2 regions of the Clostridium nitrophenolicum genome follow, and region 1 is predicted to be linked to the other one. Evidence: a T-box and tRNA genes for the amino acid it is inferred to sense, from the RefSeq annotation. Region 1 holds a T-box; the other holds one or more tRNA genes.
What was found. The T-box of region 1 lies ahead of gltX (glutamate--tRNA ligase). A T-box ahead of a tRNA ligase gene usually reads a tRNA of that ligase, here a tRNA-Glu.

Region 1 (16,521 bases):
AAAAAATTAGGATTTGGATTTATGCGTCTACCAGTAAAGAACCAGGATGATCCAGAAAGCATTGATATGGATACATTAAATAAAATGGTAGATACTTTTTTAGAAAGAGGCTTTACTTATTTTGATACAGCTTATATGTATCATATGGGTAAGAGTGAAATAGCTATCAGAGAGGCTTTAGTAAAACGTCATAATAGAGATACTTTTACCTTAGCGACAAAATTACCAACAATGTTTTTAAAAACAAAAGAGGATCAGGAAAGAATTTTTAACGAACAGTTAGAAAAATGTGGTGTAAATTATTTTGATTACTATCTTCTTCACAATCTTGGTATAACAAATTATGAAACAGCAAAAAAATTTGATAGCTTTGCATTTGTTCAGGAAAAGAAAAAAGAAGGAAAAATTAGACAGGTTGGATTTTCTTTTCATGATAATGCGGATTTATTAGATGAAATCCTAACAGCACATCCGGAAGTAGATTTTGTTCAATTACAGATTAACTATTTGGATTGGGATAATGAGAGCATTCAATCAAGGAAATGCTACGAGGTAGCAAGAAAACATAATAAACCGGTTATTGTTATGGAACCTGTAAAAGGTGGTACCCTTGCGAAAGTGCCTGAAAAAGCAGAGCAATTATTTAAAGAGTATCATCCTAATATGTCAATACCATCGTGGGCTATTCGTTATGCTGCAAGCCATGAGGGAATTATGATGGTATTAAGTGGGATGTCTAGCATGGAACAGTTACTGGATAACATAGGATATATGCAAGAGTTTAAGCCTTTTGTACAGGAAGAATATGATATTGTAAAAAAGGCTGTGGAGATTATTAACGAAGCAATTGCTATTCCATGTACAGCTTGTCAGTACTGTGTGGAAAAATGTCCGAAAAACATAGATATTCCGAAGTATTTTGCATTATACAATACAGAAAAACAATCTTTGAAGACCGCGTTTTCTATACAAAGACTATATTACGATAACTATACAAAAACACGTGGTAAAGCATCAGAGTGTATCGGATGCAAACAGTGTGAAAGAAATTGTCCACAGCATATTGAGATTACAAAAGGTTTAAAGGATGTGGCTGATACCTTTGAAACAGAACTTCCTCTCCGCAGATAGAAGTCATTTTTAATTCAGAGAAAAACATATTGACTTGGAGATAACTCAAAGTGATATGCTTAGTTAGGGGGTGTGTAATTTGGAATATCGAATTTTAGGAAGAACAGGAATTAAAGTAAGTGCCATTGGTATTGGCGGTGAAGGATTTGAAAATAAAAGTTATGAAGATTGCGAAGCAATTATTGATTGTGCAATTAAAGAAGGTATTAATTTTATTGATATATATAACTCAAATCCTGAAGTTAGAAGCAACGTTGGTAAAGCGTTAAGTAAATATCCTAGAAGCAGTTTTGTTATTGAAGGACATTTATGTTCCACTTGGGATGAAGGACAATATAGACGTACTAGGGATTTTAATGAAGTAGTCAATGCATTTGAAGATTTTTTAGCTAGAATGCAGTTAGACTATGTGGATATAGGGATGATTCATTATGTTGATGATCAAAAAGATTTTGATAACATTTTTAATGGAGAAATAATTAAATATGCAAAAAGATTAAAAGAAAAGGGGATTATTAAATCTTTAGGAATATCAACACATAATACAGACATTGCCTTTAAAGCAGTGGAAACAGGAATAATTGATGTAATTTTATTTAGTATCAATGCTGCTTATGATATGTTACCAGCTACTAAGGATGTATACGAACTATTTGAAGAAAGTACTTTTAAAGACAGAGCTTATGAAGGTATTGATCCAAAACGTGATAAGTTATATAGAACTTGCGAAAATGAGGGCGTTGCTTTAACTGTTATGAAAGGATATGCTGCTGGAGTGTTATTAAGTGACAAACAATCACCTTTTGAAAAAGCACTGACACCAGTGCAATGTTTACATTACTGTTTAACTAGACCAGCAGTTGTTTCCGTAATGGTTGGAGTATCTAATACAGATCAAGTATTTGCAGCGACTGCTTATACTACTGCAAGTAATAAAGAAAAAGATTATAGTGAAGTTCTTGCAAATGCCCCAAGAAGTTCATTTAGCGGACATTGTATGTATTGTGGACATTGTGCCCCATGCTCGAAAAAGATAGATATTGCATCAGTAAATAAATATTTGGATTTAGCATTAATTCAAGAAGAGGTTCCTGAAACATTAAAGAATCATTATGACTTATTAGAACAGCACGCAAGTGAGTGTATAGAATGTGGGTTATGTATGAAAAACTGCCCATTTGGTGTAGATATCATTAATAAGATGAAACAGGCAGTTAAACTGTTTGGCAATTAAACAAAGGAGGGGCTTTTCTATGACGATTGCAGAAGTAAGTAAAAGATTTAACCTTTCAGCAGATACGCTGCGATATTATGAGCGAATTGGCTTAATTCCACCAGTGAATCGAAATGCAAGCGGAATCAGGAACTATACAGAAGAAGATTGTAATTGGATTCATTTTATAAAATGTATGCGTAGTGCAGGACTTTCCATTGAAGTCTTAGTAGAGTACGTAAGTATGTTCCAGCAAGGAACTTCTACAATCAAGGCTAGAAAAGAACTTTTGATAGAACAACGTAGTCAGCTTGCTGAAAAAATTAAAGAAATGCAGCAAACGTTGGAACGTTTGGATAAGAAAATTGATGGATATGAAGAAAGAGTATTGATAAAAGAAGAACAATTGAAAAGAACGGATAACTAATAATTGATAAATAGAGAATTAAATGGCGATTTCTCAAAAATCGAGATTGCGGGAACTTTCGAAAATGAACTTAAATTCTGAGTATGAAGTAAAAACAGTAGAAATCTTAAAGAATATTCCAATAAAGACTGGAATAGTACAATTTGAAACAACTACGCCTACAGGAGCAGCAATACTGGTAGCAAACGCTCATGAATTTACTCAAAAGAAGCTCCAATTATTGATTCAATTAAATTTAATCCAGAAAATAGATGCTATCTTTGCAAAACTGCAGTGTTTAGTATGATATTATCTATTGCTAAAGAACAAGGATATGATTATGTAACTTTAGATTTAGAAGGATATAGAGTAGGAAGCTTTAATGAAACTATTGCCCCAAAAGTCAATTAAGAGAATTAATATTAACATGCTTAAAAATGAGATTTTAAAAAGGGTTGTTTTAAAATCTCATTTTGTTTTCTTAACTGTATCTATTAGGTTGATGGCTATGGAGCTTTAGACTAATTAAAAATACTTAACTTATCATTCCATAAAGCATTTTAGTTGCTACAGCTAGAGACATAGTAACAAAGATTGGTTTTATGAGTTTTGCGCCCTTATTTAAAGCAACCTTTGTCCCTAATCTTGCACCTATTATCATAAATAAGGCTACTGGTATACCTATTTTATAATCAATTTGTCCTCGTAATGCAAACATACCTAAAGATGCAATATTACTTACAAAGTTTAAAACTTTTCCGTTTCCGCCAGCACGAGTAAAATCAAAAGAAAATATGCTTATAAGTCCGAATATCAAGAATGAACCTGTACCAGGGCCGAAAAAACCATCATAGAAACCTAGGGATAATGCAAGGATAATTCCAAGTAAAATATTCTTTTTAGTAAGACCTTGAAAGTTATCTTCAGTTCCTATGTTCTTTGAAAATAGGCTATAAATGCTAACAAGTAGTAGAAGTACTAGTACTATGGTATTGAGGTGCTTTGCATTGATATTAAGAACAGTATTTACACCTAAAACAGCACCTATAAAGGTAAAAGGAGCTAAAAACTTTAGAAGCTTAAAATCTACCTTACCAGATTGAGCAAATTTAATAGAACTTGTAAAGGAAGCACAGGAAGAAGAAAACTTGTTTGTCCCTAATGCTAAATGAGGAGGAATACCTGCCATTAAGAATGCAGGCATACTTATAATTCCGCCGCCGCCAGCTATAGAATCTACAAAGGCAGCACAAAATCCAGCTGCACATAAAAATATTAAGTTATTGATCAAGAATATACACTCCTTTAATAATTATACTAATCTTCATATCTGAACCATATTTTTTGGATTACAACTTTTCTTAATTTGATTACAATTGAGATATCTCCATTGTTACTTTTAAGAATTTATCAATATCCGCAGTTGAATTACAATGTAATGGTGCAACTCTAATAGCACCATCTAAATTGAAAGACTCAAGCATTCTCTTTGAATATGGGCTAGAAATCAATCTGTCATATACAATGACGCTTCTTTTTTCATATTCTCTAACTGCTTGTGAGTAGCCTATATTATCAAAGCCAATTGCAATTATAAAATCTCTTTTTGTAAGATCTTCGTAATCAAAGAATACTTTAACACCTTTCATATTTCTAAGTCCGGTAATTTCATTAGTGCCGTTAAGCATCCTAGCCATTAATGCTCTTTCTTGTAGAGTAATTTTTGTCATACCACAAGCAAATAATTCACGTCTGTCACTACTATCAATAAATTTGCTGCCAATCCAACATACATAGTTTACTATTTCAGTAACTACAGCAAATTGTGATGGAGCAGGACTACCTAGTTCCCATACATCAGCTTCTTTAGAAATTAATTTATGGTGTGGAAGTTCTGCTACTCTCTCAGATAGCCAAGCAATTCCTAAGCCTCTACAACCAAAGAATTTGTACGGAGCAAAGCTAATAGCATCAACAGGAGTTTTTTGAAGATCTATTAAAGCATGTGGGGTATGCTGTACTGCATCTACAATAATATATAAATCAGGTTTAATTTTACGAGCTTTTTTTATTATATTCTCAATATCATAGATAGCACCTGAAATGTTTGACGCATACATTACACTTAAAAGGCATGTATCTTTATCTATTAATTTAATAATTTCATCAACATTTACTCCACCTGTGACAGGGTTGCTTTTTGCCACCCTAAGTTCCTTGTCTAATTTTTTAGCATAATACTCGATTGAGTCATATGCTGAAGGATGTTCCAGTATAGATGTCACCATATTTGTGCCACTAATATTTTCAGCAATAGCTCGTACTATATCAAACATAGCTTGAGAAGCTGTTAGTGATGTAAAAACACTACCGCCTTTTGAATTGAAAATAGTTCTTACATCATTAATTCCATCTTCTAGAATTTTTTGTAAATATGATGCCGTTTTATGAATAGGGCCCGGATAATCTGGAATAGCATCAATTTTGGTAAATTGTTCTACTGCTTTTTTAAGTCTGAAAGAGCCTCCAGCGTTACCGAAAAAAAGCCTTTCACCAATATTATGGTCAGTATCTACATAGTAAAAACGTTCTTTAATTTCTTTTAATAGCTCATTTGAAAATAATTCTCCATTTTTTATGTTACTCATTTTATACATCTCCTTTTAAAGTATTGATACTTTATTTGATTGTACCATGGTAAAATGATATAATCTAATTCATATGTTTATATAATTATTATATAAATTTAATTATAGTCGGGAGATAGTAAAATGTTTCAAGGAATGAACTATGTATACGAAGTTTATAAAGAAGGTAGCTTTTCAAAAGCTGCAAAAAATCTTTATATCAGTCAACCAGCACTAAGTGCATATATCAAAAAAATAGAAACAGATATAGGAGTTTCTTTGTTTGATAGAAGTACCACACCAATACATTTAACTGAACCAGGGGAAATGTATATAAAGGCTATCCTTCAGGTCAAAGCCATTGAAAATAATCTTGAACAGTACTTTCAAGATATAATGAATCTAAAAACAGGAAAAGTTTCTATTGGTGGTTCAAATTTCTTTTGTTCATATGTACTTCCTGATATAATAGCAGAGTTCAAAAAACAACAACCAGGTATAACTGTAGATTTATCTGAAGTCAATTCCCTTGGTTTAAAGGAAGAACTGATGAAGGAGACAATTGATTTAGGAATAGAGTGTTGTTATTTAGATACAAAGCACTTTGAAAATCACGTAATTGGCAGAGAAAATATTATTTTAGCGGTTCCAGGAAATTATAAAATCAACGATGAATTAATTGCCTATCGCTTATCCTTTCAGGATATAGCAGAGAATAAACATCTGTCCCCTGATTTTCCATCTGTGCAGTTAAACAAATTTGCAAATGAGCCCTTTATTATACTTAAAAAAGGTAATGATATGTATACACGTAGTATAAAATTATGTCAAAAAGCTGGATTTGTACCAAAAGCGGTAATGTATATAGATCAATTAATGACATCTTATCATATTGCTTGTAAAGGTATAGGAATTGCATTCATACGAGATTCTTTAGTAAATCATGTGAACTTTAATCAAGATATTTGTTTCTATAAACTAGCGGGCGAGCTTTCTAGTAGAGAACTGGTTTTGATACGAAAAAAAAATCGATATTTATCGAGAAGTGTTGATGCATTCATAAATTCGATTACATCTTTTTTTCAAGGTTAGATGTTATTAGAGGTGCAAAAGTAGTTATAGTAATTGCAGGAATGGAAGGAGCTTTAGCTAGTGTTATAGGCGGTCTTGTGGACAAACCTGTGATAGCTGTTCCGACAAGTGTTGGCTATGGAGCCAACTTTGGAGGAGTTGCAGCTTTATTGTCCATGTTAAATAGTTGTGCTAGTGGTGTAAGTGTAGTAAATATAGATAATGGATTTGGTGCAGCGTATAATGCTAGTATAATTAATAAGTTATAAGTTAAGGTTCAGATAGAGAGAAATAAATATAAGCTATAAAACATTAATTGTAAATAAAGTAAAAAGTAGTTGATTGATATGCTTAAATAATATAGATTTGGTGTTATAATTTTTGTAGGTAATGTTTTTCATTATTCAAATGGAAAACATACAAAACCTTTTTACTGAAAAATTAATATTTTTGTATTAGAGGAGAAGATTATGAGACAGAATGCTAAATCTGAAATAATTGACTCATTTAAACAATTATTAAACAAGAAATCTATAGATAAGATTACAGTGAAGGGAATTTGTGAACATTGTGATGTAAACAGGCAGACTTTTTATAATCACTTTACTGATATTATGGATGTTTTTAAATTCATATTTCTTGAGGAATTATCAATAGAAATTGCACAAAACAGAACCTTTGAAACCTGGGGTGGTGGGTTCCTGGCTACAATGAATTATCTGAAGAAAAATTCGAAAATAATTTTACATGTATATAATTCTTCTTATTGGCCTGAAGCCAATACCTACATTACAGATCTTTCTAACAGGTTGCTGGACGATGTGGTTGAAGAGTGTGTTGAAAAAATGGGAGTAAAATTAAAGGAGAAAGATCAAAAGTTCATCGTTAATTTTTATAGACATGTGTTTAATGGGTTGATGATAGACTGGGTAAGTCAAGGAATGAAAGAGGAACCAGAAATTATACTTAAAAAGCTTTTGATCATGATAACAGGAAGTATTCCCCGCTCTGTGGCTGCCTTTGTAAAAGAAGAAATAAAAAAATAATTTTCGCAGAAAGAAGAAGGTGTTCAAAATAGACACTTTCTTTTTTTTGTCTATTGAAGAGTTCTTTACAGAAATTGTAAAATGAATTTAATAGAACACTAAATGTTTATATTAAGGAGGTTACGACATGTTTGTTTTTAACTACACCAATGGCGCATCAGCATTAAGTGTATGGGGTATTTGGGTAATTGTTTTTGCAGCACTCTTTGGCTTTAATGAAATAGCACGCAGATGGAAATATGTTGGTTTTTTCTGTTTTGTTATTTTACCGATAATACTATCAATATTATGGGTTACGGTATTAAGTGACACAACTTATACAGACTGGTTCCATTTGGCAAAGGTGTATTCTTCTACAGCTGGATGCATAGGTTTTTGGTGCATCAGACATGTTAAATGGAAAAATAAATTCACAGGTAAAGAATGGAGATTATCTGATAAAAAATGGGCTTTATGTTTCCCACCACTTATCCTTACTATCAACATTATAGAGGCAGTACTTCGTGATTTCCAAGTTGGTATCCAATATCCAATGGGAGGGAATTTAGTAGACGAAGCCATGTATGTACTTGGTGGTCCCTGGAATTTCATGAATGGTATAGCAGGTATCCTGAACATCATAACTATAACCGGATGGTTTGGAATTTGCATAAAAAAATGTACTGCTAAAGATGGCAGCAAAGATATGCTGTGGCCTGATATGTTGTGGTTTTGGATAATAGCTTATGATTTATGGAATTTTGCTTACACATATAATTGCCTGCCAGGTCATGCTTGGTATTGCGGTTTTGCTTTGCTATTAGCTCCAACCCTTTGTGCATTTACTGTAGGAAAAGGGGCGTGGCTGCAGCATCGTGCACAAACTCTGGCCATATGGTGTATGTTTGCACAGACATTCCCATCATTCATTGATAAGGGTGCCTTTGCGGTTTCGTCATCCTACAATACAGTGCCACTATTTGCATTTAGTTTTGCAGCATTAACTGCAAATATAGCAGTACTTGTTTATATGATTTACAAAGTAGTTAAAACGAAGAGAAATCCTTATCTTAGCGAGCTTTACACAGATTTGAAAGGATATAAGGAAGTCAAAGTACTTGCAGAACAAAGATCATTACAACAGGATAATGTTTTTTATCATTAAATCAGAATTTATAGCCATAATTAGGCAAATTAGCTTTTGGTTTATTATCCTTAGAATAAATCTATATAATCTGGTTATATGGTAGTATTTAGGAGGTGCTTTCAATGTATTATAGTAATGGGAATTATGAAGCATTTGCTCGTCCTTTAAAACCAGCTGATGTGGATAAAAAATCTGCATATTTAGTTGGAGCAGGTTTAGCTTCCCTGGCAGCTGCATGTTTTTTAGTACGTGATGGACAAATGAAGGGTGAGAACATTCACATTCTAGAAGAACTTAATATCTCTGGAGGAGCCTGCGACGGTATTAAGAACAGCGAAAAAGGCTTTATTATTCGTGGTGGCCGTGAAATGGAGAATCACTTTGAATGTCTGTGGGATTTGTTCCGTTCTATTCCTTCTATTGAAACAGAGGGTGTTTCTGTTTTAGATGAGTATTATTGGTTGAATAAAAAGGACCCAAATTACTCTTTGATGAGAGCAACTGTAAATAGAGGTGAGGATGCCCGTACCGATGGGAAGTTTGGATTAAGTGAAAAAGCTTCTAAGGAGCTTGTGAAGCTTTTTATGACTAGGAATGAAGATTTGTATGATAAGAAAATTTCTGATGTGTTCTCAGATGACCTTATTAATTCTAACTTCTGGCTATATTGGAGATCCATGTTTGCCTTTAGAGAGTGGCACAGCGCATTGGAAATGAAACTATACCTTCAGAGATTTATTCATCACATCGGCGGCTTGCCAGACCTATCTGCTTTGAAGTTTACCAAGTACAATCAATATGAGTCATTAATTCTACCAATGGTAAAATACCTTGAAGCCCACGGCGTTCAGTTCCAATATGATACCATAGTAACAAATGTTGTTTTTGATATTAAAAATGGCAAAAAGTTTGCTAAGAAAATTGTTTATAAGCATGGCGGCAAGGAAGTATGTATTAGACTTACTAAAAATGATTTAGTGTTCATTACTAATGGAAGCTGTACAGAAAATTCTACCCTTGGCGACCATTACCACGCACCAGAGTTTAATGGATCTATATCAGGATGCTGGGAGCTTTGGAGAAACATTGCGAAGCAAGACACAGCCTTTGGTAAACCTGATAAATTCTGTACTAATACAGAAAAAACATTCTGGGAATCTGCTACAATTACAACACTTGATAACAGAATACCTCCATATATTGAAAAAATTTGCAAACGTGATCCATTTAGCGGAAAGGTTGTTACTGGCGGTATCATTACGATAAAAGACTCAAATTGGCTTATGAGCTATACTTTGAATAGACAGCCTCATTTCAAAGAACAACCTAAAGACCAGCTTGTGGTTTGGGTATACGGTCTATTCTCCGAAACTTTAGGAAATTATATCAAGAAGCCACTGCGGGAATGTACAGGCTTAGAAATTACAGAAGAATGGCTTTATCATATAGGTGTGCCTGAATCCAAGATTCACGAGCTAGCTGCAAATTCTGCACGATGCATACCTTGTGTGATGCCATATGTTACGGCATTCTTTATGCCAAGAAGAGAAGGTGACAGACCTAAGGTTGTGCCAGATGGAAGTGAGAACTTTGCTTTCATTGGTCAGTTCGCCGATACACCACGTGACACGGTGTTTACAACGGAATATTCAGTGAGAACAGCTATGGAAGCAGTTTACACATTGCTAGACATAGATCGTGGTGTTCCAGAGGTCTTTGCTTCATGCTATGATGTCCGTGTATTGCTGGATTCTACAGTAAAGATGATGGATGGCAAGAAGCCTATTGATACAAAATTGCCATTCCCTTTGAATTTTGTTAAGAAGAAAGCATTAAAGAAGATTTCGGGAACTGTTATTGAAGAGTTATTAAAAAGGTATAATGTAATCTAATATATTTTTAAATGAAGAAATGAGTAAAAATAAAACTTAGGATCAAATGGAGGTGGAATTATATGGATACATTTAAAGTTCTTGAGATTAAGCAAAGTGTTTTTGAGAATAATGATCGACAAGCAGATTTGCTTAGGGAAGAATTAAAAAAAGATAAGACCTTTTTATTGAATCTGATGTCATCACCAGGTTCTGGTAAAACAACAACTGTTTTAAGAACTATTGAAGCTTTGAAAGATGAAATGAATATTGGCGTTTTAGAAGCGGATATTGACTCAGATGTCGATGCTCATATTGTTGTTCAGACCGGGGCTAAGGTAATCCAATTGCACACAGGTGGGATGTGTCATCTTGATGCAGATATGACAAAACAAGGTCTATTGGGACTGGGAACAGAAGGTGTTGATTTCGTCATCTTAGAAAATGTAGGAAATTTGGTTTGTCCAGCAGAATTTGACACTGGTGCATCAAAAAATGCCATGATTTTAAGTGTACCGGAGGGAGATGATAAGCCTCTGAAATATCCTTTAATGTTTTCTATTGTTGATGTTTTATTAATTAACAAGATCGATGCAATAGGTATTTTTGATTTTGATCTTGAGGCAGTTAAAGAACGTGTAAAAAAATTAAACCCCAATATTAAGGTTATTCCAATCTCTGCTAAAACTGGCCAAGGAATTGATACATGGGTTAAGTGGTTACGTACAGAAGTCAAAAATTGGAATGAAGAATAGTAGGTAATTAAATTTTATTTGGGGGGAGTATATATGGTAAAACAAAAAGTACTCGAACTGGCGAATAAGATTGCTGGTGGGATTACTGGTGGGTTAGTAAAGGTAACGCCAAAAGACCCAGAATATAGAATTATAGAGCCGGTTGTTACGAATGAAATGGCAGAAGTAGCACTTTGTTTGGAGTTTCGCAAACCTAAAAGCGTAGAGGAAGTTGCCGTTCTCTGTAGTAAACCAGTGGAGGAAGTAGAGCGAATCCTATTCCAATTGGCAGTTGATGGTGTTATTAAATTAGAACCAGAAAATGGTGTTAACAAATATTTTCTTGAGCTCTTTGTTCCTGGTGTCATGGAATACATGGTTGTGAATAAGGGAAATGTTGAAAAGTATCCAGTAATTGCTGAGTGCTTTGAAGAATATACAAGAAAAGTAGGTGGGATGTTGGCAGGAAACGTTCCTCCAGGACTAGGGATAATGCGAGTTATCCCCATACAAAGCGCCATTGAGGGCGATACTAGAAGGGCTTCTTATGAGGAAATTGCAGATCTTCTTAATAAACATGACACTTTCTCTGCTACAGATTGTGCCTGCCGTATAGTCAGAAGAACCATGGGCGAAGGATGTGGACATACAATTGAAGAGATGTGTATTCAGCTTGGTCCAGCTGCTGACTTTTATATTCGTACAGGAAGAGGCAGACGTATTACCAAAGAAGAGGCCTTTGCCATTGTTAAACAAGCGGAAAAAGAAGGTATGGTACATCAGATACCTAATGCAAACGGACCGGGAAAAACCCTCGCCATTTGTAATTGCTGCGGTTGTTCTTGCTTAGCTTTAAGAAATGCAAATCTTTTTAGAAACCCTGATTTTGTTCGATCAAACTATGTAGCACAAGTAGATCGGGATAAATGCGTTGCTTGCGGAGAATGTGTGGAAAATTGCCAGGTCAATGCATTAACATTGGGCCCAAATTTATGTACCAACAAAAACCCTGTCACTTTGAAAGAAAGAGAAACGCCATATGATACGGAGTGGGGACCAGACAAATGGAATCCTGATTATCGACATAGAAAAGTTGTTGCTGAAAGCGGAACAAGCCCCTGTAAATCTGAATGCCCAGCTCACATAGCTGTTCAAGGGTATATTAAGATGGCAGCTCAAGGAAGGTATAGGGAAGCACTAGAGCTTATCAAGAAAGAAAATCCGTTCCCAGCAATCTGCGGACGTATTTGTCCAAGAAATTGTGAATCTGCTTGCACAAGATCAGGTGTGGATGAGCCGATTGCCGTTGATGATATCAAAAAATTCATTGCAGATCAGGATTTAAATTCTGATCAACGCTTTGTACCTGAAAAGAAAGCGCAAAGGCCAGAAAAAATTGCTGTAGTGGGTGCAGGACCTGCAGGACTTTCTTGTGCTTATTTCCTAGCTGTTGATGGATACCAAGTAACAGTGTTTGAAAAGCAAAAGGTGCTTGGTGGTATGTTAACACTTGGAATTCCATCCTTTAGATTAGGAAAAGAAATAGTAAATTCCGAAATTGAAGTTTTAAAAGAATTAGGAGTGGAATTTAAAACAGGCGTTGAGATTGGCAATGATGTTACCCTTCATGAACTCAGAAGACTTGGCTACAAAGCGTTTTATATAGCAATTGGTGCTCAATCTGGCAAAAAACTGGGATTAGAGAGTGAAGAAGCTGAAGGCGTAATGACTGGTGTAGACTTCTTACGTAAAGTAAACCTAGGTGAGGATTTAAAAATAGAGAGAGAAGTTATCGTCATTGGTGGAGGAAATGTTGCTATTGACGTTGCCAGGACTGCTGAGAGAATTGGTGCTTCACAAATAGATATGTATTGTTTGGAAAACCGGGAAGAAATGCCTGCCCTTGAGGAAGAAATTGATGAAGCACTACTAGAGGGTATTGCTATCAACAATTCCTGGGGGCCAAAGCGAATACTTCAAGAAAATGGACGTGTTGTAGGTGTAGAATTCAAAAAATGCCTTTCTGTCTTCGATGAAAATGGAAAGTTTAATCCTAGATTTTATGAAAATGAAACTAAGATTGTTAAGGCAAACAATGTCCTGATTTCAGTAGGTCAGGGAATCGATATGGGTGGATTATTAAAAGACTCCAAAATAGAATTAAATCCGAATAAGACAGCAAAAGCTGATCCTCTCACTTTCCAGACAGGAGAGCTAGATGTATTTGCTGGTGGAGATGTGGTAACAGGTCCTAAGTTTGCTATCGATGCCATTGCTTTAGGTAAGCAAGGCGCGATTTCAATTCATCGTTATGTCCATGGGGATAATTTGACAATAAGCCGTGAGAGGGAATACCATCCTCTTGATAAGAAAAACTTAAACCTTGACGGCTATGACCGCCTACCTAGACAAAAAGCACCTCATGTGGATGGAAACAACAAATCAAAACAAAGCTTTAAGGATTTGCGTACTACATTTACAGAAGAACAAGTAAAGAAGGAAACAGAGCGATGCCTTGGTTGTGGAGCTGTGGTTGTGGATGATTATCAATGTGTAGGCTGTGGAGTTTGTACTACAAAGTGCAAATTTGACGCAATTTCATTGGTAAGAAAATATGATAGTGCTGGTGTAGAGTTGAAAGAAATGAAATCTACTATTATAAAATATGCCATCAAACGTAAGGGGAGAATTGTAGTCAAAAAGGTAAAAAAATCCTTGGAATCAGTTTTCTCCAGAGAAAAAGGCAAGACAGAATAATTAACATAATTATATGAAGTAAAAGACGAGAGAGCACGAGTTCTCCCGTTCTTTATACTTTGTCAAGAGAGGTGAGTTCATTTGCATGAATTGGGAGTTTTGATTGAAGTCATTGAAACTGTTGAAAATTTCGCAAGAAAAAATGCATTAACAAAAATCGATACATTGGTTCTCCAAATTGGTGAGCTCTCATCGATGATTCCGAGATATATTGAAGCCTGTTATCCAGCTGCAGTGGATGGTACGTTGTTGAAGGATGCGAAATTAAAAATTGAGATATTACCAGGCAATGCTATTTGCGAAAAGTGTAATAAAGTTTTTAATCTCATTGCGAATAATAACACATGCCCAAACTGCGGAAGTAGACACTGGGAGTTATTATGTGGAAAAGAGTTTATGATTAAGGAAATCATTGCCTGCTAAAAAGATGTCGTTAGGTTAGATACAGTGAACCGGTGCGGGGAAAAGTTCGTGAGGGCTTTCTCTACTCGACTACCATAGGTAAATGAGGTCATTGTTTAAATAAGCATTTATAAATATAAATGAAGTATACTATTTACAATAATCAGTAGTATATGTATAATAGTACTATATTTTGTAAAGACTAATGTTAATAATTGCGTTGAAAGAGAATAGTATATAGAGATTAATTTAAAGAGAGTTAGGGATGGTGGAAGCCTAATATTTGATTCTATAGAAAGAAGCTCTGGAGCGTAAACTGAAAGCTTTATTGTGTAGTAGGTTTAGGGTATTCTCCCCGTATAGAGATAATGAGTGGATTAAGTTTACTTAATCAATTTAGGTGGTAACGCGGAATTAACTTTCGTCCTATGGTTTTAGGGCGAAAGTTTTTTATATTTATACTGTTTTTAGGAGGAAGAAGAATGAGTTTAGAAAAATTAGCTAATATAATATTTCCGAGTGTTGATAAGACACCAGAATATTATATTGAAAAATATCCAAAGAGAAATTTGAAAGAAGGTGCAAAGGTTACTAGATATGCGCCATCACCAACAGGCTTTCAACATATAGGAGGAGTATTTGCAGCTTTAGTAAATGAAAGATTAGCAAGTCAAAGTGAAGGTATTTTCTATTTAAGAATAGAGGACACAGATCAAAAAAGAGAAGTTGAAGGTGCAATTGAAGATACAATCCAAACAATGAATAACTTTGGAATGGATTTTAATGAAGGGATGACAGGACAAGAAACTTCTAAGGGCGAATATGGTCCATATAGACAAAGTGAAAGAGCGGGAATATATAAGACTTTTGCTAAGGATTTAGTTGCTAAGGGATTGGTTTACCCATGTTTCTGTACTCCTGAGGAATTAACAGCTTTAAGAGAAAAGCAAATAGCTGAAAAAATAACACCAGGATATTATGGAGAATATGCTAAGTGCAGAAATTTAACTCCAGAAGAAGCTATAGCTAAAATAGAAGCAGGCGAAGAGTACATATTAAGATTAAAATCACCAGGAAACATAGAAAATAGGGTTGAGTTCCATGATTTAATAAAAGGTGATATATCATTCCCAGAAAATAATCAAGATATTGTTATAATAAAGGGTGATGGATTACCAACATACCATTTTGCACATGCTATAGATGATGCTTTAATGAGAACTACTCATGTTATAAGAGGAGAAGAGTGGTTATCATCACTACCTATACACGTTCAATTATTTGAAATATTAGGTTTTGAAAGACCACAATATGCTCACATTCCAACAATAATGAAAAATGATAATGGTTCAAAGAGAAAATTATCAAAGAGAAAAGATGCTGAAGCTGCTGTTTCTTATTATAAGGAAGTTGGATATCCAACGGTTTCAGTTATCGAATATTTATTAAATATTATAAACTCAAATTTTGAAGAGTGGAGAGAAGAAAATCCTACAGCTGATTATCATGAGTTCCAAGTAGATTTAGACAAAATGAGCAAATCAGGAGCTTTATTCGATATAGTAAAATTAAATGATGTAAGTAAAAATGTTATTAGCAAAATGAAAGCAGATGTAGTTTACGATAACTATGTAGCTTGGGTAAAAGAATTCGATGCAGAAATGTATGAATTGGTTGCAGCTAATGAAAAAATGTCTAAAGAAATATTTAATATAGATAAAGAGGGTCCAAAACCAAGAAAAGACTATGCTAAGTGGGATGAAGTAAAAGAAAAAGTCTTCTATTTCTTTGATGAATTATTCTACAAAGAAACTGCTGAACAAGTTGAATTGCCAAAGACATTAACATTAGAATCAGCAAAAGAAATAATAAAAGTATACGTTAATAAATACAATGTTAATGCTACTAGCCAAGAGGAATGGTTTGAAGATTTAAAAGCAATTGGTTTGGAGCTAGGATACTGTGCAAATAGAAAAGAATATAAAGCAAATCCAGACCAATTTAAAGGTATGATTTCAGATGTTGCAGGTGCGGTAAGAGCAGCTTTATCACATAGAAGCAATACACCTGATATTTACACTATTATGAGTATATTAGGTGAAGATAAAGTAAAGGAAAGATTTGAAAAGTTTTTAGA
Region 2 (16,521 bases), 2.4 Mb from region 1:
TGGGATCCAAGAGAAATTACTAATCCTTTGCTTGGATCTGTACATGATCCAATTTACCAGGGAACTAAAAGAGATTTAGCTGAAACAGGGATTCCTGAACCAAAGCTTGGACTTGTTACGGAAGCTCATGGCGGCGTGCTTTTTATAGATGAAATTGGCGAATTAGATGAAATGCTTCAAAATAAGTTATTGAAGGTATTAGAAGATAAGAGAGTTGAGTTTTCATCTTCATATTATGATCCAGAAGATGAAAACACACCAAGATATATAAAATATCTTTTTGAAAATGGAGCACCAGCAGATTTTGTACTTATAGGAGCAACTACAAGAGAGCCTAGTGAAATAAATCCAGCTTTAAGGTCAAGATGTACAGAAGTATATTTTGAACCTTTAACATCAATAAATATACAACAAATAGTAGAAAATGCTGCTGATAAGTTAAATATACAATTAGAAGAAGGCGTGTCAGAGCTTATAAGCAGATACACAATTGAAGGAAGAAAAGCAGTAAATATACTATCAGATGTTTATGGTTATGTACTTTACAACGATCAGGATACTAATTTAAAAGAGAAGGTAAAGATAACAGTTGAAAATTTAAAGGAAGTAATATCTATAAGTAGATTAGTTCCTTTTGAAGAAGTTAAAGTAGAATCAAAATATGATGTTGGGCATATATATGGGTTAGGCGTAAGTGGATATGTAGGATCTACTATAGAAATAGAAACAGCGGTTTTTGAAGCAAAGGAAAAAGGAAAAGGAATAGTAAGATTTAATGATACAGCTGGAAGCATGGCTAAAGATTCTGTGTTTAATGCAGCGTCAGTTATCAGAAAAATAACTGATAAGGATATAAGTGACTATGATATACATGTAAATGTAATAGGTGGAGGAAAAATTGATGGACCTTCAGCAGGAGCTGCTATTACAGTGTGTATTATTAGCGCACTTTTAAACAAGCCATTAAGACAGGATATAGCTATAACAGGAGAAATATCGCTTAGAGGTAACATAAAGCCTGTTGGAGGAATTTTTGAAAAAATTTATGGAGCAAGAAGAAAAGGAATAAAACTTGTAATTGTTCCAGAAGATAATTCCAAAGAAGTTCCTCAAGGACTTGAAGATATAGAAGTTAAGGCAGTAAATAATATTGAACAACTTATTGGACTAGTATTTTAAATTAAATTCTAAGGAGTGATGATACATGGATGCACCTCTTAGAAGTATGCCTCATAGCATTGAGGCTGAACAAAGCGTAATAGGTTCTATGATTATTGATAAAACTTCCATAGCAGAAGCTATGGAAGTTTTAAAAGCTGAAGATTTTTATAAAGATTCACATAAGGCCATATTTAATGCTATTTTGGACCTTTATCAAAAAGATATAGCTGTAGATATAATAACTCTTACAGAGCATTTAAAGTCTACAGATAGGTTAGAAGCAGCAGGTGGAATAACTTATATAAGTGAATTAAGTGGTTCTGTAATTTCCACGGCTAATGTGCAGTCATACATAAAGATTGTAAGTGACAAATCTATTTTAAGAAAACTAATTAGATCTTCTACAAAAATTATAGAAGAGAGTTATAATAATCAAGATGATGTATTAAAAGCTATGGATTTAGCTGAAAAGGAGATTTTTAACTTATCTAATAGTAAAAGTACATCTGATTTTGAACCTATGAGTGTAGTCTTGGAAAGAGGATTTTTAGAAATTGAAAGGCTTTTTAACAATAAAGGAGAAACAACAGGCGTTGCATCTGGATTCAGAGAACTTGATATGAAAACATCTGGTTTTCAAAAAGGTGATATGGTGCTAATAGCTGCAAGACCTTCTATGGGAAAAACCACCTTTGCATTAAACTTAGCAGAGCATGCAGCGCTTAGGGCAGGAAAAAGTGTAGCTATATTTTCCCTGGAAATGTCTAAGGAACAATTGGCATATAAGCTTTTATGTTCACAAGCTCATGTAGATATGCTAAAGCTTAGAACCGGTAACCTAGATGATAAGGATTGGGAAAATATCGCTAAGGCATCAGGCCCTCTTGCTAGCGCTAAAATATTTATTGATGATACCGCTGGTATGTCAGTAATGGAAATGAGGTCAAAGTGCAGAAGGTTGAAAATAGAGCAAGGAATAGATCTAGTGCTTATAGACTACCTTCAGCTTATGTCAGGTAGTAAGAGTGGCTCTGAGAGTAGACAGCAGGAAGTTTCAGAAATATCAAGATCAATTAAGGCACTAGCAAAGGAAATGCAGTGTCCAGTTATTGCACTATCTCAGTTATCTCGTGCACCTGAACAAAGAACAGACCATAGACCTATGCTATCCGATTTAAGAGAGTCCGGTTCTATCGAGCAGGATGCTGACTTAGTTATGTTCTTATATAGAGATGAATACTATGATAAGGAAACTGAAGATAAAAATATAGGAGAGTGTATAATAGCAAAGCAAAGAAACGGTCCGACTGGTACTGTAAAATTAGCTTGGTTAGGACAATTTAGTAAGTTTGGAAATTTAGATGTTATACATCAAGAATAAGGTAAGGGCTTTTACTATGAATAAGGTAAAAGCCTTTACTTTATTTATTACAATATGCACAATAGAATCTACATGAAAACTTTACTTTTATGTAAAATTAAGTTAAACTAATTATAGTGTAGGCTCCTATAGCTCAGCTGGTAGAGCAGCTGATTCGTAATCAGCAGGCCACAGGTTCGAACCCTGCTAGGAGCACCATATTAATTTCTAATAAAAATGGGTTGAATTTTTTTTTCTCTGTATTTATAATTAAAACCAAAAGGCTAAATTTTGTTAAATGTAATTTTTGAAGATTTAGAGCAGATGCAGAATACAGAATATTTTAAATTTAACTCTAAAAGGTTTGTTTTATATTTTGATATATTGAAATATGAAAAATTACTGTTAATATTAGATTTTAAGTGGTTGGAATATGTTATTTTATTAAAATTTAGTGTTATCGTTTTAACAATGTGCATTTTGTGAAATTTTGGGGGGTATTGTAGTTGTTAAATAAATACGAAAGTGAAAAAGATAATAAAACTGACATAGATTTTAATAAAGGAGGATATTTGAGTATATTTCAGATACTACCTTTTGAAGCCATTTTATTAGATAAAAACAACAAAATTATTAAGTTAAACCCTAAAGCGCATGACACATTTTATAATATAGAGTTTGAAAATGAGATAGATAAATTAGTATGTAAAATTGAAGATAAGCTAGTGAAGATTGACAGTGAAAATACGGAATTTTCAATGGAAAGAGAAATCTTGACTAATAAAGGAGCAAAGTATTTTAATATTAAAATAGTACCTATAATTGATACTAGGAATGAATTTGAAGGTAAAATAATAATATTAAATGACATTACTGACTACAAAGTGACAGTTCGAGAACTAAAAAAGGAAAAAGAAGATGCAGAAACAGGTAGTAGAATTAAAAATGAATTTTTAGCTAATATAAGTCATGAAATAAGAACCTCTGTTAACGGTATTATAGGTATGACAGATTTAACTCTGATGACCAATTTAAACTCTGAACAAAAAGAAAACTTAAATTTAGTGAAGTCAAGTGCATTAAGTTTGTTAGATATGACTAATAGTATTTTAGACTTTTCTAAAATCCAATCTGGAAATATAAAACTAGATAGTGTTGAATTTAATTTTAAAGAACTCATAGACGAGATTGTAAGATTAACTGCAATTAAGGCACTTGAAAGCAAATTGGAGTTTAAAGCAAAAATAGATGAATCAATACCGGATACATTAATTGGTGATCCTGTAAGAATAAAACAAATTTTAGATAATTTAATAGATAACTCTATAAAATTCACTAAGTATGGCACTATTTCGCTTATCATTGAAAAAGTGGAGTCTGCTGACAAAAAAGTTAATTTAAAATTTTTAATAAGAGACACAGGCATAGGTATAGATAGAAAAGATATACCTAAATTATTTACAGGCTTTAGTCAGATTGATAATAAAGAATATACCAGAAAGAATTTTGGTCCAGGTCTAGGACTCAGCATTTGTAAGGGACTTGTAGAAATGATGGATGGTAAAATTGAAGTAAAAAGTAGAAAAGATGTAGGGTCTGTGTTTTCATTTAATATATCTTTAGAAAAAGGTAAAAAATACAGTAGCACAAATATAAGTGATAAAAAAACAAAGGTTCAAACAAATAATTTAGTTGGTAGAAGGTTGAATATTCTTATTGTTGAGGATGATAAGGCAAGCCAAATGGTAATATACAATTTATTCAAGAAAAATGGACACACATGTGATATTGCTAATAATGGCGAAGAGGCTTTAAAGCTTATTGAAAATAAGAAATATGACTTAATACTTATGGATATACAAATGCCTATACTAGATGGAATTCAAACTACAAAAATAATTAGAAAATCTGAAGAAAATAATGATAGTCGTACACCTATTATAGCTCTAACAGCATATGCTTTAAAAGAAGATAAAGAGAAGTTTTTGAATGCAGGTATGGACAACTATATTTCTAAGCCTTTTAATATTGATGAACTTTTAAAAGTGGTTTATAGTACAGTAAAAACAGATACTGGAAATACCTCTTATTTTATGAATAAGCAAAATAGTATGGATGGAGATTCACTATTTTTATATCTTTTATAATTATAATATTATATAGCTGCTTTTTACATTTATAAAAAGGAAGGTGCTGTCGTGTTTGGTATAATTGATAGATTTGAAGGTGGTTTTGCAATAGTAGAACTATATGATAGCAAGGTAATAAACATTGAAGTAAACAAAATACCAAAAGAAGCTAGAGAAGGTGATGTTCTCAGTATAGGAGAACACATAACAATAGATTATGAAGAAACTAAAAAAAGAAAAAATGTAATAGAGAAATTATCTAAAGATATGTGGGAATAAGTGTCAAGGGCTAGAGTGAAACTGAGAAGGTTTCATTCTAGCCTTTTATTTTTGTACATTCTTATCATTGTTACCTAATAATTGTTTATTCTTATAATACAAAATAAAGTAATTAACAAAAGCTATTAACGCACTTACAACAGACAAATATATAAGATAAGTACCTAACTTTATATTAATAGTTAAGGTAAATATAGATAAGTAAAATAATATAGTTGTAAGCTTTCCAAACTTGTTAGATGGAATTACGGTATTTTTATTATATAATATTATGCCAAAGAATATCATAGAGACTTCTTTTATAGAAATTATTATAAGAATCCACAAAGGTATATAATTCTTTATTACTAGACAGCTTAAAACAGTTAATATCATAAGTTTATCAGCTAATGGATCTAATACTATGCCTAGTTTAGTTATTAGAGAGTATTTTCGTGCTAAATAGCCATCTAATATATCTGTCAATCCAGCAGTCAGAAACACCAGTATAGAGTAAAATAGGTTATTAGGCACATTTGAGAAAAATAATAAAATAAAAATAGGAATTAAAAGTAATCTAAAGAGAGTGAGAATGTTTGGTAAATTCATAATATCACTCCAAAATAAAAGTAATTATATTTTTGTTTTAGTGTATGCTATGAATAATAAAGAGTTTCTTGTATTAAATAGCAGATAAATATATTTTAATTCTTTTAACTGAAAAATGAAAGATGTTTATAAGATTATGAATATAAAAAAGCTAAATTGAAAACATTTACGAATTTTAATTTAAATTTATTAATTAATATTCGTATTTATATTGACTGAACTATTCACTTTTGATAGGATTAAATAGGATGCATGTGTCCATGTAAAGAATTATAAGATAATCGATAAAGGATTAGTAATAATTTTTACAGACTTATAAACTGTATATACTAATGTTAAGTTGGCATATTAGTAGTATATAAGGAAAGAAATATATAATAAAAAAGCGTCAATAAAGATATATAAACTACGGTACAGGTATATTAAAAATATTATGTTACCGAAGTTGATATGACTAGAGATATAGTAAGCCAATAAATATTCGTCAATGCTTAAGTGTAGCTAACTTAATAAAAGAGGAGGAAATTTTTATGTCAGCATTTATTGTTTTAGGAGCCCAATGGGGAGATGAAGGAAAAGGGAAGATGACAGATTATCTTGCAGAAAGTGCAGATGTTGTAGTTAGATTTCAAGGTGGAAACAATGCAGGACATACCGTTGAGGTTGGAGATAAACAATATAAACTTCATTTAATACCTTCAGGAATACTTTATGATACTAAATTAAACGTAATAGGTAATGGAGTAGTTGTAGACCCAAAAGCTTTATTTGAAGAAATAGATTATTTAAAAGGTGTTGGAGTAGATGTAACTCCAGAAAAACTAATGATAAGTGATAGAGCACAGCTTATAATGCCATATCATAAGATACTTGATGGTATAAAAGAAAAAGCTAGAGGAAAAAAGGATATAGGAACAACAGGAAAAGGAATAGGACCATGTTATACTGATAAGATGGAAAGAAGCGGTATAAGAGTTTGTGATTTAATGCACAAGGAAGTTTTTGAAGAAAAATTAAAGGATAATGTAGATGCTAAAAATGATATTATAACAAAAATTTACGGAGGAGACAGTTTAGACTTTAGTGCTATATATAATGAGTACTTGGAATATGCTGAGAGAATGAGACCTTTTGTAAAAGATATATCAGTTGAAGTATTTAACAACATAAAAGCAGGTAAAAAAGTATTATTTGAGGGTGCACAAGGTACATTACTTGATATAGATTATGGTACATATCCATATGTAACATCATCTAACACCATAGCTGGTGGTGTATGTACTGGGGCAGGAGTTGGTCCTACAGCGATAACTAGTGCGGTAGGTATAGCTAAAGCATATACAACAAGAGTTGGTAAGGGACCTTTCCCAACAGAGTTATTTGATGAAACTGGTGATTGGATAAGAGAAAAAGGACATGAATATGGCGTAACTACAGGAAGAGCAAGAAGATGTGGATGGTTAGACTTAGTTATACTTAAGACTACTGCAAGAATTTCTGGTCTTACAAGTTTTGCTGTAACTAAAATAGATACTCTAGCAGGAATGGAAAAGGTAAAGGTATGTACAGGTTACAAGTTTGATGGAAAAGTTATTGATTACGTTCCAGCAAGTCTTGAAGATTTAGCTAAGTGTGAACCAATATATGAAGAGTTTGATGGATGGGATAAAAGTATAGAAAATGCTAGAAGTTATAATGATCTTCCAGAAAACGCTAAAGTATATCTAAAGAAAATAGAAGAATTTACTGGTACAAAAATATCTATAGTATCAGTAGGACCAAGAAGAGATCAAACTATTGAAGTTACAGATATATAACTTAAAAAAATTCAGGTGTATAATAGAATTATACCCTGAATTTTTTATTTTGATGAAAATTTATGGAAAAGTTTAGAAATATATTATAAAATAAATTTATGATATATAGAGAGGTGTAGTTCTATGTGTGAGATAGTGACAGAAAGAGAATATGAAGTTCAATATTACGAAATAGACTATAAAAAAAGATTACTTATAACAAATTTAATGAATTATCTTCAGGATATTGCTATAAGACAATCTGAAGACATAGGTGTTGGAATAGACTACCTAACACAACATGGTATAGCGTGGGTTCTTTATAAATGGCATATAGATATGTATAGATACCCTGTGTATGGAGAAAAGGTTAGAATAATAACTAAACCTTATTCTTTTAAAAAGTTTTATGCATATAGGGTATTTGAGATAGTAGATTTAAATGGAAACACTATAGGGAAAGCCAAATCTATATGGTTCTTAATTGATATTGAAAAAAGAAGAGCTATAAGAGTGACAGAAGAAATGTATAATGCCTATAGAGTTCCTAAGGATAAAAACGATATTCTTGATATAGAAAAAATAAGTGAGCCATTAGAAATACATAGTGAAAAAGTCTTTCAAGTAAGGTATAGTGACATAGATACAAATAGACATGTTAACAATGTAAAATATGTAGAATGGGCTATAGAGGCTGTACCATTAGATATAGTAAACAACTATGTAATTACAAGTATAAATACAGTCTATGAAAAAGAAACTAAATATGGAGATACAGTAAAGGTCTTAGTAGAAATAAAGACAAATGAAAATAATATAACATGCTTCCATAGAGTTGTTGATGGAGAAGATAAACAGTTGTGTTTAGTTCAAACCCAATGGGAGAAATAAGAAAAATGCTGCTGACCTTATTTTTCAGCAGCATTTTTTCCAGCTATAAATCCAGAACTCCATGCCCATTGTAAATTGAAGCCTCCACAATCCCCGTCAACATCAAGTAATTCACCTGCAAAATATAAATTTTTAATTATTTTTGATTCAAGAGTTTGAGAGTTTATATCATTTGTATCTACACCACCAGCAGTTACTTGAGAGTTTTTGAATGAGTTAGTGTCGCACACTGAAAAAGTCCACTCTTTAAGTAGACTTAGTAACTGTTGTTTTTCCTTCCAATCTAATTCGCAGCAGAGTTTATGTATATTATCTATTGAGGCCTCTTTTAAAAGTATAGGAATAACTTTTTTATTTATAATTCCAACAAAGGAATTATAAACACTTCTGTAACTAAATGTTCCCCAGTGATTTTCTAAAAACTCTATTAGATTTTCTTTATTCAAATCAGGCATCATATCTATAGTCAGACTCACAGATTTCCCTTCAGATAAAGCCGCAGAAGCAGTACGACTCAGTTGAAGTATAGGGGGACCGGATATTCCGTAATCTGTAAATAATATTTCTCCAAACTCTCGTCTTTTAGAAATACCATCTACAAATATTTCAGCAAAGCCATTGAATTTTACTCCAGACAAAGCCTTAAGATTTTTATAGCTTAATTTAAGCTGTACTAGGGCTGGTACTGGACTTATTATATTGTGGTTTAATGATTTAGCTATCTTAAAGCCTGATCCATCAGAACCAGTATTAGGGGCTGATTTGCCACCACAACATAATATGAGCTTTTTACACTCATATACATCATTGGATTCAGTAAACAGCTTAAAAGATTTAGAGCTATTCTTTATGTTGTTAACTTTAGAATTTAGGTATATAGGAATATTACGATCTTCTATAGCTAATCTAAATATATCAAGCACTGAAGATGCTTGAAGTGATAACGGATACATTTTTCCATCTTCTAAAGTAACTAAGGGAAGACCTAAAGAATAGAAAAAATTAGTGGTATCATCTAATTTAAAACTGTCTAAAGCAAACTTAAAAAATTCAGGATTTTGACTATGATACTTTGAATAAGAAATATTGCTATTTGTTATATTACATCTACCATTTCCAGTTGAAAGAATTTTACTTCCTATTCTGCTGTTTCCCTCTAATATTGCAACATCTTTTCCAGAATCTTTAGCAGTAATTGCTGCTATGATACCAGCAGCACCGCCGCCTACTATTATTATTTCATGAAACAAAGACAACAACTCCTTGTAATCGAATTATTCTATATTATTTTATCGTAAAAATATAGTTTTGGTAATAGAATTTTTATAGGTATAATCCACTATGTAGAAACCAGGGCTTAAATTACATTTGTAATGAAGAGAGTATAGTTGTTATAATTATAGTACAGTAATTCTAAAAATAATCACATGTTAGACCTGCTCGCACTTGAAAATATATTTAGTGAGGAGGAATTTTTTTATGAGAGCTAAAATATTAAATAAATCTATAGATAGTACTAAAGGAGATTTGAAGGTTCTAAGCATAAACTATGATTTCGTTGCAGTTCAAATAAATGATGATAAAAAGGTTCTTAGAAGGGATGAAGTAGAACTTATATTCGAGAATGATTCTGAGAAGATTTTGAATCAGTATGAAGACATATTAAAGATAAAGCTAAATAAAGGTATGACATTTGCTTTCTATCCTACACTTATAAACTTTATAGAAGATATCGTTGGAAGAAAAGTTGAGCAAATAGATGTATTAGAAGACGAGTTTAAGTTTATTAAAAAAGGAATTTGGGAAAAAAATTTACTCATAGTTATAAATAACTTAAGAACATTTAAAATTAGTTCAATAGGTCAAAAATATGGAGATAACTTTAGCTTTACTATAAAGGAAATTAATTTAAGTAATTTCTTGAAAGAATATGAATTAAAGGTTAAAGCTTTAGAAGATGAGATTAAAGAAAGGCAAATTTTAAAAAATAAATATGAAAAAACGTTAAAAAATGTCATTAGTAATAGTATAATCAAAAATGAGTCTATCTTATTAAATAATTAGTAAGATAGTTTTTTATATTTAATTCTATTTTGTATATAATATTTATAATAGGGTTAGGCATCTTTCACTTGTTATTTTCTTTCAGATGCCTTAATTAAAATTTACTATTGAAAGGGGAAAAGTGCTATATGGAAGCTTCAGAATTATTAAATTATAAAAATTGGGTAGTTGTTGGTGATGTGCTAAATGAAAGTAAATATGCATTCAGAATATTAAGCAGCTTGAGAGATTCTAATTTTAATGTAGAGGGGGTAAATCCTAGAGATACTACTGGTAAAGTATATAAGACACTAGAAGAGGTGAATTATAAAATAGATGTTATAGATTTATGCATAAATCCTATACAAGGGTTAAAAGTAATGGAAAGTGCTGCTAAACTTGATATAAATAAAGTGCTAATACAACCTGGAGCAGAAAGTGAAGAAATATTGAGTTTATGTAGAAATAAGGGTATTATAGCTATAGAAGGATGTGCGCTTGTAGAACTTTCTAGGTTATAAGTTTTTAAGGGGGAGTCTATTAATGTTTACGATATATGCTGTATCAGATTCTATAGGAGAAACTGCTGAGCAAGTTGCAAGAGCAACTGCTTGTCAGTTCTATGATAATATAAAAGTTCAGAGAGTACCATACATAAAAAGCTTTGAAGATGTAAATGAATTTATAAACAAAATTGAAGACAGAGAAAATACTATGATTATATCAACAATAGTTTTAGTTGATGTTAGAGAGTTTTTAATCCAAAGATGTATAGAAACTGGTATACACATAATGAATGTACTAGGTCCTTGTATCAGCGTTGCTTCTAGAATTTTGAACAAGCTTCCTGATTATAAGCCAGGTGCAGTTTGGGAGATGGACTCAGAATATTATAAAAAAATAGAAGCTATGGAATTTGCTATTCAGTATGATGATAGCAAAGATCATTCAGGTATTAAAAATGCGGATGTAATTTTAGTAGGGCTTTCAAGAACGTCTAAAACACCACTTTGTATGTATTTAGCTAACAAAGGAATTAAGGCATTAAACATACCTATTATGCCAGAAGTACCAGTACCTAATGAACTGTTTGAAGTTGATAGAAAGAAAATAATAGGGTTAACAATAGACCCAATGCATCTTATTGAAATAAGGAGACATAGAATAGATAAGTTTTCTAAATTATCTACAGAGATACAATATGCAAATGCAGAAAGAGTTTTAGATGAGTTGGAATTTGCAGATAAGCTTATGAGAAAGCTTAATTGTAAAATTATAGATGTCACAAAAAGAGCTATAGAAGATACTGCATTAATAATAATGGAACATATAGATTATATGGGATTAAAGCAGTACTAAAATATAAAAAGATGATACAAAACTTTGTCTAAAGCCCTGATTTTGAAGGGCTTTAGACAAAAACCATAATATAGTATAAAAAAATATAAAAAAAATGTTGACACTTTGATAAATATCTTGTATTATAGTCTATGTCGGGTCGCTACAAGTGAACTGAAAAGATAAATATGGCCCCTTGGTCAAGCGGTCAAGACACCACCCTTTCACGGTGGTAACAGGGGTTCGATTCCCCTAGGGGTCACCATTATAATATATGGGCGCATAGCTCAGCTGGGAGAGCATCTGCCTTACAAGCAGAGGGTCACAGGTTCGAGCCCTGTTGTGCCCACCATATATTATGGCCCAGTGGCTCAGTTGGTTAGAGTGCCGGCCTGTCACGCCGGAGGTCGAGGGTTCGAGTCCCTTCTGGGTCGCCATAATTATTTATATTAAATAATTATGATGGTATTATAGGTCTAAATTTATAACATGAAAATCTAATATGGCCCTTTGGTCAAGCGGTCAAGACACCACCCTTTCACGGTGGTAACAGGGGTTCGATTCCCCTAAGGGTCACCATTATAATATATGGGCGCATAGCTCAGCTGGGAGAGCATCTGCCTTACAAGCAGAGGGTCACAGGTTCGAGCCCTGTTGTGCCCACCATATATTTATGGCCCAGTGGCTCAGTTGGTTAGAGTGCCGGCCTGTCACGCCGGAGGTCGAGGGTTCGAGTCCCTTCTGGGTCGCCATAATTTGCTGGCATAGCTCAGCAGGTAGAGCAACTGACTTGTAATCAGTAGGTCGCGAGTTCGATTCTTGCTGCCAGCACCATTTAATAAAATTATCTTTAAATTAGCATGGCCCCTTGGTCAAGCGGTCAAGACACCACCCTTTCACGGTGGTAACAGGGGTTCGATTCCCCTAGGGGTCACCATTTTAATATGTGGGCGCATAGCTCAGCTGGGAGAGCATCTGCCTTACAAGCAGAGGGTCACAGGTTCGAGCCCTGTTGTGCCCACCACATATATATGGCCCAGTGGCTCAGTTGGTTAGAGTGCCGGCCTGTCACGCCGGAGGTCGAGGGTTCGAGTCCCTTCTGGGTCGCCATATTTAATTTGCTGGTTTAGCTCAGCAGGTAGAGCAACTGACTTGTAATCAGTAGGTCGCGAGTTCGATTCTTGCAACCAGCACCAAAAACAAGCTGCATATTTTATATGCAGCTTGTTTTTTTATGTAAGTACTTAAATTTACACAACGATAGGCACTATAATTTAATAGTGCCTATCGTTATTTTAAAATCTTTTACCTTTTATATTTTGACCTATTCTTATATCCTCTCCGAAAAACTTACATAAAGTAAAGTCGCCAAGTAATCTTGAAGAGATTCTTTCTGAATATATTTTTAGAAGTTCTTCCAAATCATGATTTGTAGATATTAGCATTTTTTTTCTATTTAATAGCTTTCTGTTTAACAGATTAAATAGCTCCGTTTTAGAAAAATCAGTTATCTGTTCAGAACCTAAGTCATCTAATATGAGGAGATCACAATTTATAAGTAAATCCTCTAAATTTTCATCATTATTAAATCTTATATGTTTTAAATTCTGAATTAGGGACTCCGAGGTTCTATAGACTACCAGGTAACCTCTATCTAAGAGCTCTTTAGCAATACAATCTGATAAAAAGGTTTTTCCGGTACCAGGAGTTCCATAAAACAATAGATTTTCAGGAGATAAAGAAAAATTCTCAATGAAATTCCATGACTTAGATACAATCTCTTCAATATTCTTTCTTGGACTAATTGGTTCATTTATGTTCCTTCTAGAAGGATAAAGTTCAATATTAAAATTTTCGAAGTTATTCTTTGTGAGTATAGTTTTCAAATCGGAATTCTCATAATATAACTCTACGAGTTTTTGTTTATAACAATTACATTTTTTTGTTCCAACAAAACCTGTATCTTTACATTTAATACACCTATATTGAGGTTCCAGGTAGTCTAAGGGATAATTGTTTCTAACTAGTAATTCAGACTTTTTTATTCTAAGATCAGTTATTTTTTCTTTTAATTCATTAAGATATTCATCTTTGTTTTCTGAATTATTAAGTATACTTATTGATAATTTAACGCAAAGTTTACCGATTTCACGTTCTATATTTAAAACATCTGGCACTTTTTTTTCAATTTCTTTTCGTCTATCTTTAATCGCTTTTTCTTCAGCAGTTCTTATGTTTTCGTATATCTTCATTATATTGGAGTGATATCCTTTAATCATCTTTGTTATCCCATCCTAATAATTTTTTTTCTAAATCTTTAAAATTGTAACTACGCTGTTTAAAGTTATTAAATGTGCTGTTTGTAGCTTTATTCACATTATTATTTTTATTAAAGTTATTTGGGTAATAAGTTTTTTTAGTATCTTTTGAATCTATGTCTTCCACAGTTTTAAGTCCTTCTTTGTTCCAACTGCCCAAAATTCCATCAATATACTTAAAATCAGCCTTATTAATTCGCTGAAAGCATACATCACAGGCTTTGTATATTACATCTAGTGGGAAATTATATGTATTTATCCACTTATGCATCATATCTTCTTGTGGCTTCATTATTTCCGCATCTTTTATACCTAAGTAACCTAATATCTTTCTTATCTTAATCCACTTATCTTCATGCTTTTTTATAAAGCTTTGAGCATCGTCTATGTTTTTAATTTTTGCATCAAACCATGCAATTGCTATCTTTTCTATATATCTACAATCTGTTTTTCCTTTTGAAGCACAATATTGAATTAGAAGAAGTATGATTTCATGGCCAAAGTTAAAATCTTTTAGCCAGCTTATGTACATAGTCATTTCTTTTGATGAAAGGGGTCTCCCTAAAAGTCTCTCTATATCTTGAAGCATATCCTTTGTAGAATTCTTATCTAATTCTTCAAGTAAGTTTATATCTTCTTGATTTTCATTAGTTGAATTTGTTAAATCTAAAAATTCAATACTGTAATTTCCCATGTTATCTATAGGAATTATTTTAACCACATTTTCATCACTCCAGTAATTCCATGCATTTAAAAGATCAGTTTCTAGAAGATGAAGGGCACTAGCCATTATCTGAGAACTTACTCCAAGTTCACCAGAAACACAATATTTTAGCCCTAGAAGATATACTTTAACGAACTCTCCTCGGGCCTTTGGCATAAATTTATCTATAAAAATGTTACTCACCGGAGTATAGTTTGAATTACCACTTTTGAATACGAAAGTGCTCATAATTTCATGACCTACCTTTATCTATGTTTAGTGTTAAAAATAGTTTCTAATAAATCATTATAACAAAATAGAAGTAGTATAACAATTAAAAAAAATTACAAAACATGTAATAATTTCTTAAAAATAAGGCAAAATAAAGAAGTGAGAGCAAAAATATCATAATGAAAGGATGATCAGTTTGTCACTTAGTAATAGGGCTAAGGCAATATTAGCTAGTTTGTCTATAGTAATTACTACTATGGTATCTGGCCAATACATATACTACAATAAATTTAATGCTTATCAAGTATATATGAATGGTAAGCCGTTAGCCTATGTAAAAAACAAAGAAGATTTTTATAATGTCGAGAAAAATATAGAAAAAGATTTAGAAAAGAGGTTCGGAAAAGTTACATTAAAGGATGATATAACTTTTAAAGAGGTTTCAATTAAAAATGAAAATATAGCAGATAGCAGCGCAATTAAAAACTCAATTGTAAAAAATAGTAGAACGAGTATACCAACGGTTTTAATGAAATCAGATGGCAGAGAAGTTGGAGTGCTTGCTAATGAAAGTGAAATGATTAAAGTGTTGGATATAATTAAAAATGAGTATAAAGAAAAAGATAAAGATGGAACATTTAAGTTAAACAATCGTATAACCTATGTAAAACAAGATACTAACATTAAAGATATAAGTACAATAGAAGAAACAATAAAAATAGCAAAAGAAAACCCTAGTAATCCTCTCATATGTTTTTCAAAAGAAAAAGAAGTTAATGGAGTAAAAAATGTAAGCCTCTCAAGGGCATCAAGTGTAACTAGCTTTGTAAGTTTCCCATCCAAAGGAACTATAACATCACCTTTTGGGATGAGATGGGGGAAAATGCACAATGGCATAGATATAGGGGCACCTATGGGAGATCCCATTCATGCTGCTATGGATGGAAAAGTAGCTTATGCAAAATGGGAAGATGGATATGGAAAGGTTATTAAGATAGATCATGGAGTAGGAGTACAAACAGTGTATGGACACTGCAGCAATATAGATGTAAATGAAGGTCAGCAAGTTAAAAAAGGCGAAAATATCGGAAAAGTAGGAAGTACAGGTAATAGCACTGGACCTCATGTACATTTTGAGGTTAGAGTTGATGGGGCACCTCAAGACCCTATAAAGTATTTAAAATAATATAAAGTATTAAAAATTAAATAATTGACAGGAATAGCTTACACTTATTTGTGAAAATTCAAAGCAAATAAATGTAAGCTATATAAATAATCCTGCAAAATTCAATTGTTTAAGAACAATTTAGGATAGAGGAATAGCAATGTTTTATTTACTTTTTATGGAAAAAACATTGACATATACTCTTTTTTAATATATACTTTGACTATCAAAATATTTGATGATAAAAATAACTTTAAAGGGGACGATCAAATGAAATTACCTCCATTAATTATAGGAGACTTAAAAGCGGAGGTACCTATTATCCAAGGTGGTATGGGTGTAGGGGTATCCGGTTATAGGCTCTCATCAGCGGTAGCAAATGAAGGAGGTATTGGTATAATATCTGGAGTTCAAATAGGATATAGAGAACCAGATTTTGAAACTAATACTAAAGAAGCTAATGTTAGAGCACTAAAAAATGAGGTCAGAAGGGCAAAAGAGTTAAGTCCTAAAGGAATA

Region 2: it has a tRNA-Glu gene. The T-box ahead of gltX (glutamate--tRNA ligase) is inferred to sense a tRNA for this amino acid. The anticodon was not compared.

The regions. Positions count from the first base shown of each region.
Region 1 is NZ_AP042469.1:3,150,826-3,167,346, reverse strand. It holds gene ACZ5N4_RS15010 (aldo/keto reductase) at 1-1,131, shown strand, start outside; gene ACZ5N4_RS15005 (aldo/keto reductase) at 1,211-2,365, shown strand; gene ACZ5N4_RS15000 (MerR family transcriptional regulator) at 2,385-2,771, shown strand; partial or broken gene larC (nickel insertion protein) at 2,866-2,979, shown strand; partial or broken gene ACZ5N4_RS14990 (ATP-dependent sacrificial sulfur transferase LarE) at 2,979-3,125, shown strand; gene ACZ5N4_RS14985 (TSUP family transporter) at 3,286-4,038, opposite strand; gene ACZ5N4_RS14980 (aminotransferase class V-fold PLP-dependent enzyme) at 4,121-5,398, opposite strand; gene ACZ5N4_RS14975 (LysR family transcriptional regulator) at 5,522-6,469, shown strand; partial or broken gene ACZ5N4_RS14970 (AIR carboxylase family protein) at 6,457-6,717, shown strand; gene ACZ5N4_RS14965 (TetR/AcrR family transcriptional regulator) at 6,919-7,494, shown strand; gene ACZ5N4_RS14960 (DUF5692 family protein) at 7,622-8,638, shown strand; gene ACZ5N4_RS14955 (oleate hydratase) at 8,743-10,512, shown strand; gene hypB (hydrogenase nickel incorporation protein HypB) at 10,575-11,246, shown strand; gene ACZ5N4_RS14945 (FAD-dependent oxidoreductase) at 11,280-13,982, shown strand; gene ACZ5N4_RS14940 (hydrogenase maturation nickel metallochaperone HypA) at 14,064-14,405, shown strand; T-box leader at 14,596-14,816, shown strand; gene gltX (glutamate--tRNA ligase) at 14,867-16,521, shown strand, end outside.
Region 2 is NZ_AP042469.1:5,571,502-5,588,022, reverse strand. It holds gene lonC (Lon family ATP-dependent protease) at 1-1,179, shown strand, start outside; gene ACZ5N4_RS26555 (replicative DNA helicase) at 1,205-2,542, shown strand; tRNA gene ACZ5N4_RS26550 (tRNA-Thr) at 2,665-2,740, shown strand; gene ACZ5N4_RS26545 (response regulator) at 3,028-4,668, shown strand; gene ACZ5N4_RS26540 (DUF3006 domain-containing protein) at 4,720-4,929, shown strand; gene pgsA (CDP-diacylglycerol--glycerol-3-phosphate 3-phosphatidyltransferase) at 4,975-5,517, opposite strand; gene ACZ5N4_RS26530 (adenylosuccinate synthase) at 6,048-7,334, shown strand; gene ACZ5N4_RS26525 (acyl-[acyl-carrier-protein] thioesterase) at 7,458-8,204, shown strand; gene ACZ5N4_RS26520 (BaiN/RdsA family NAD(P)/FAD-dependent oxidoreductase) at 8,222-9,454, opposite strand; gene ACZ5N4_RS26515 (hypothetical protein) at 9,684-10,268, shown strand; gene ACZ5N4_RS26510 (CoA-binding protein) at 10,397-10,768, shown strand; gene ACZ5N4_RS26505 (pyruvate, water dikinase regulatory protein) at 10,791-11,606, shown strand; tRNA gene ACZ5N4_RS26500 (tRNA-Glu) at 11,776-11,850, shown strand; tRNA gene ACZ5N4_RS26495 (tRNA-Val) at 11,862-11,937, shown strand; tRNA gene ACZ5N4_RS26490 (tRNA-Asp) at 11,946-12,022, shown strand; tRNA gene ACZ5N4_RS26485 (tRNA-Glu) at 12,090-12,164, shown strand; tRNA gene ACZ5N4_RS26480 (tRNA-Val) at 12,176-12,251, shown strand; tRNA gene ACZ5N4_RS26475 (tRNA-Asp) at 12,261-12,337, shown strand; tRNA gene ACZ5N4_RS26470 (tRNA-Thr) at 12,344-12,419, shown strand; tRNA gene ACZ5N4_RS26465 (tRNA-Glu) at 12,448-12,522, shown strand; tRNA gene ACZ5N4_RS26460 (tRNA-Val) at 12,534-12,609, shown strand; tRNA gene ACZ5N4_RS26455 (tRNA-Asp) at 12,619-12,695, shown strand; tRNA gene ACZ5N4_RS26450 (tRNA-Thr) at 12,706-12,781, shown strand; gene ACZ5N4_RS26445 (ATP-binding protein) at 12,881-13,864, opposite strand; gene ACZ5N4_RS26440 (DnaD domain protein) at 13,857-14,855, opposite strand; gene ACZ5N4_RS26435 (M23 family metallopeptidase) at 15,034-16,023, shown strand; gene ACZ5N4_RS26430 (NAD(P)H-dependent flavin oxidoreductase) at 16,273-16,521, shown strand, end outside.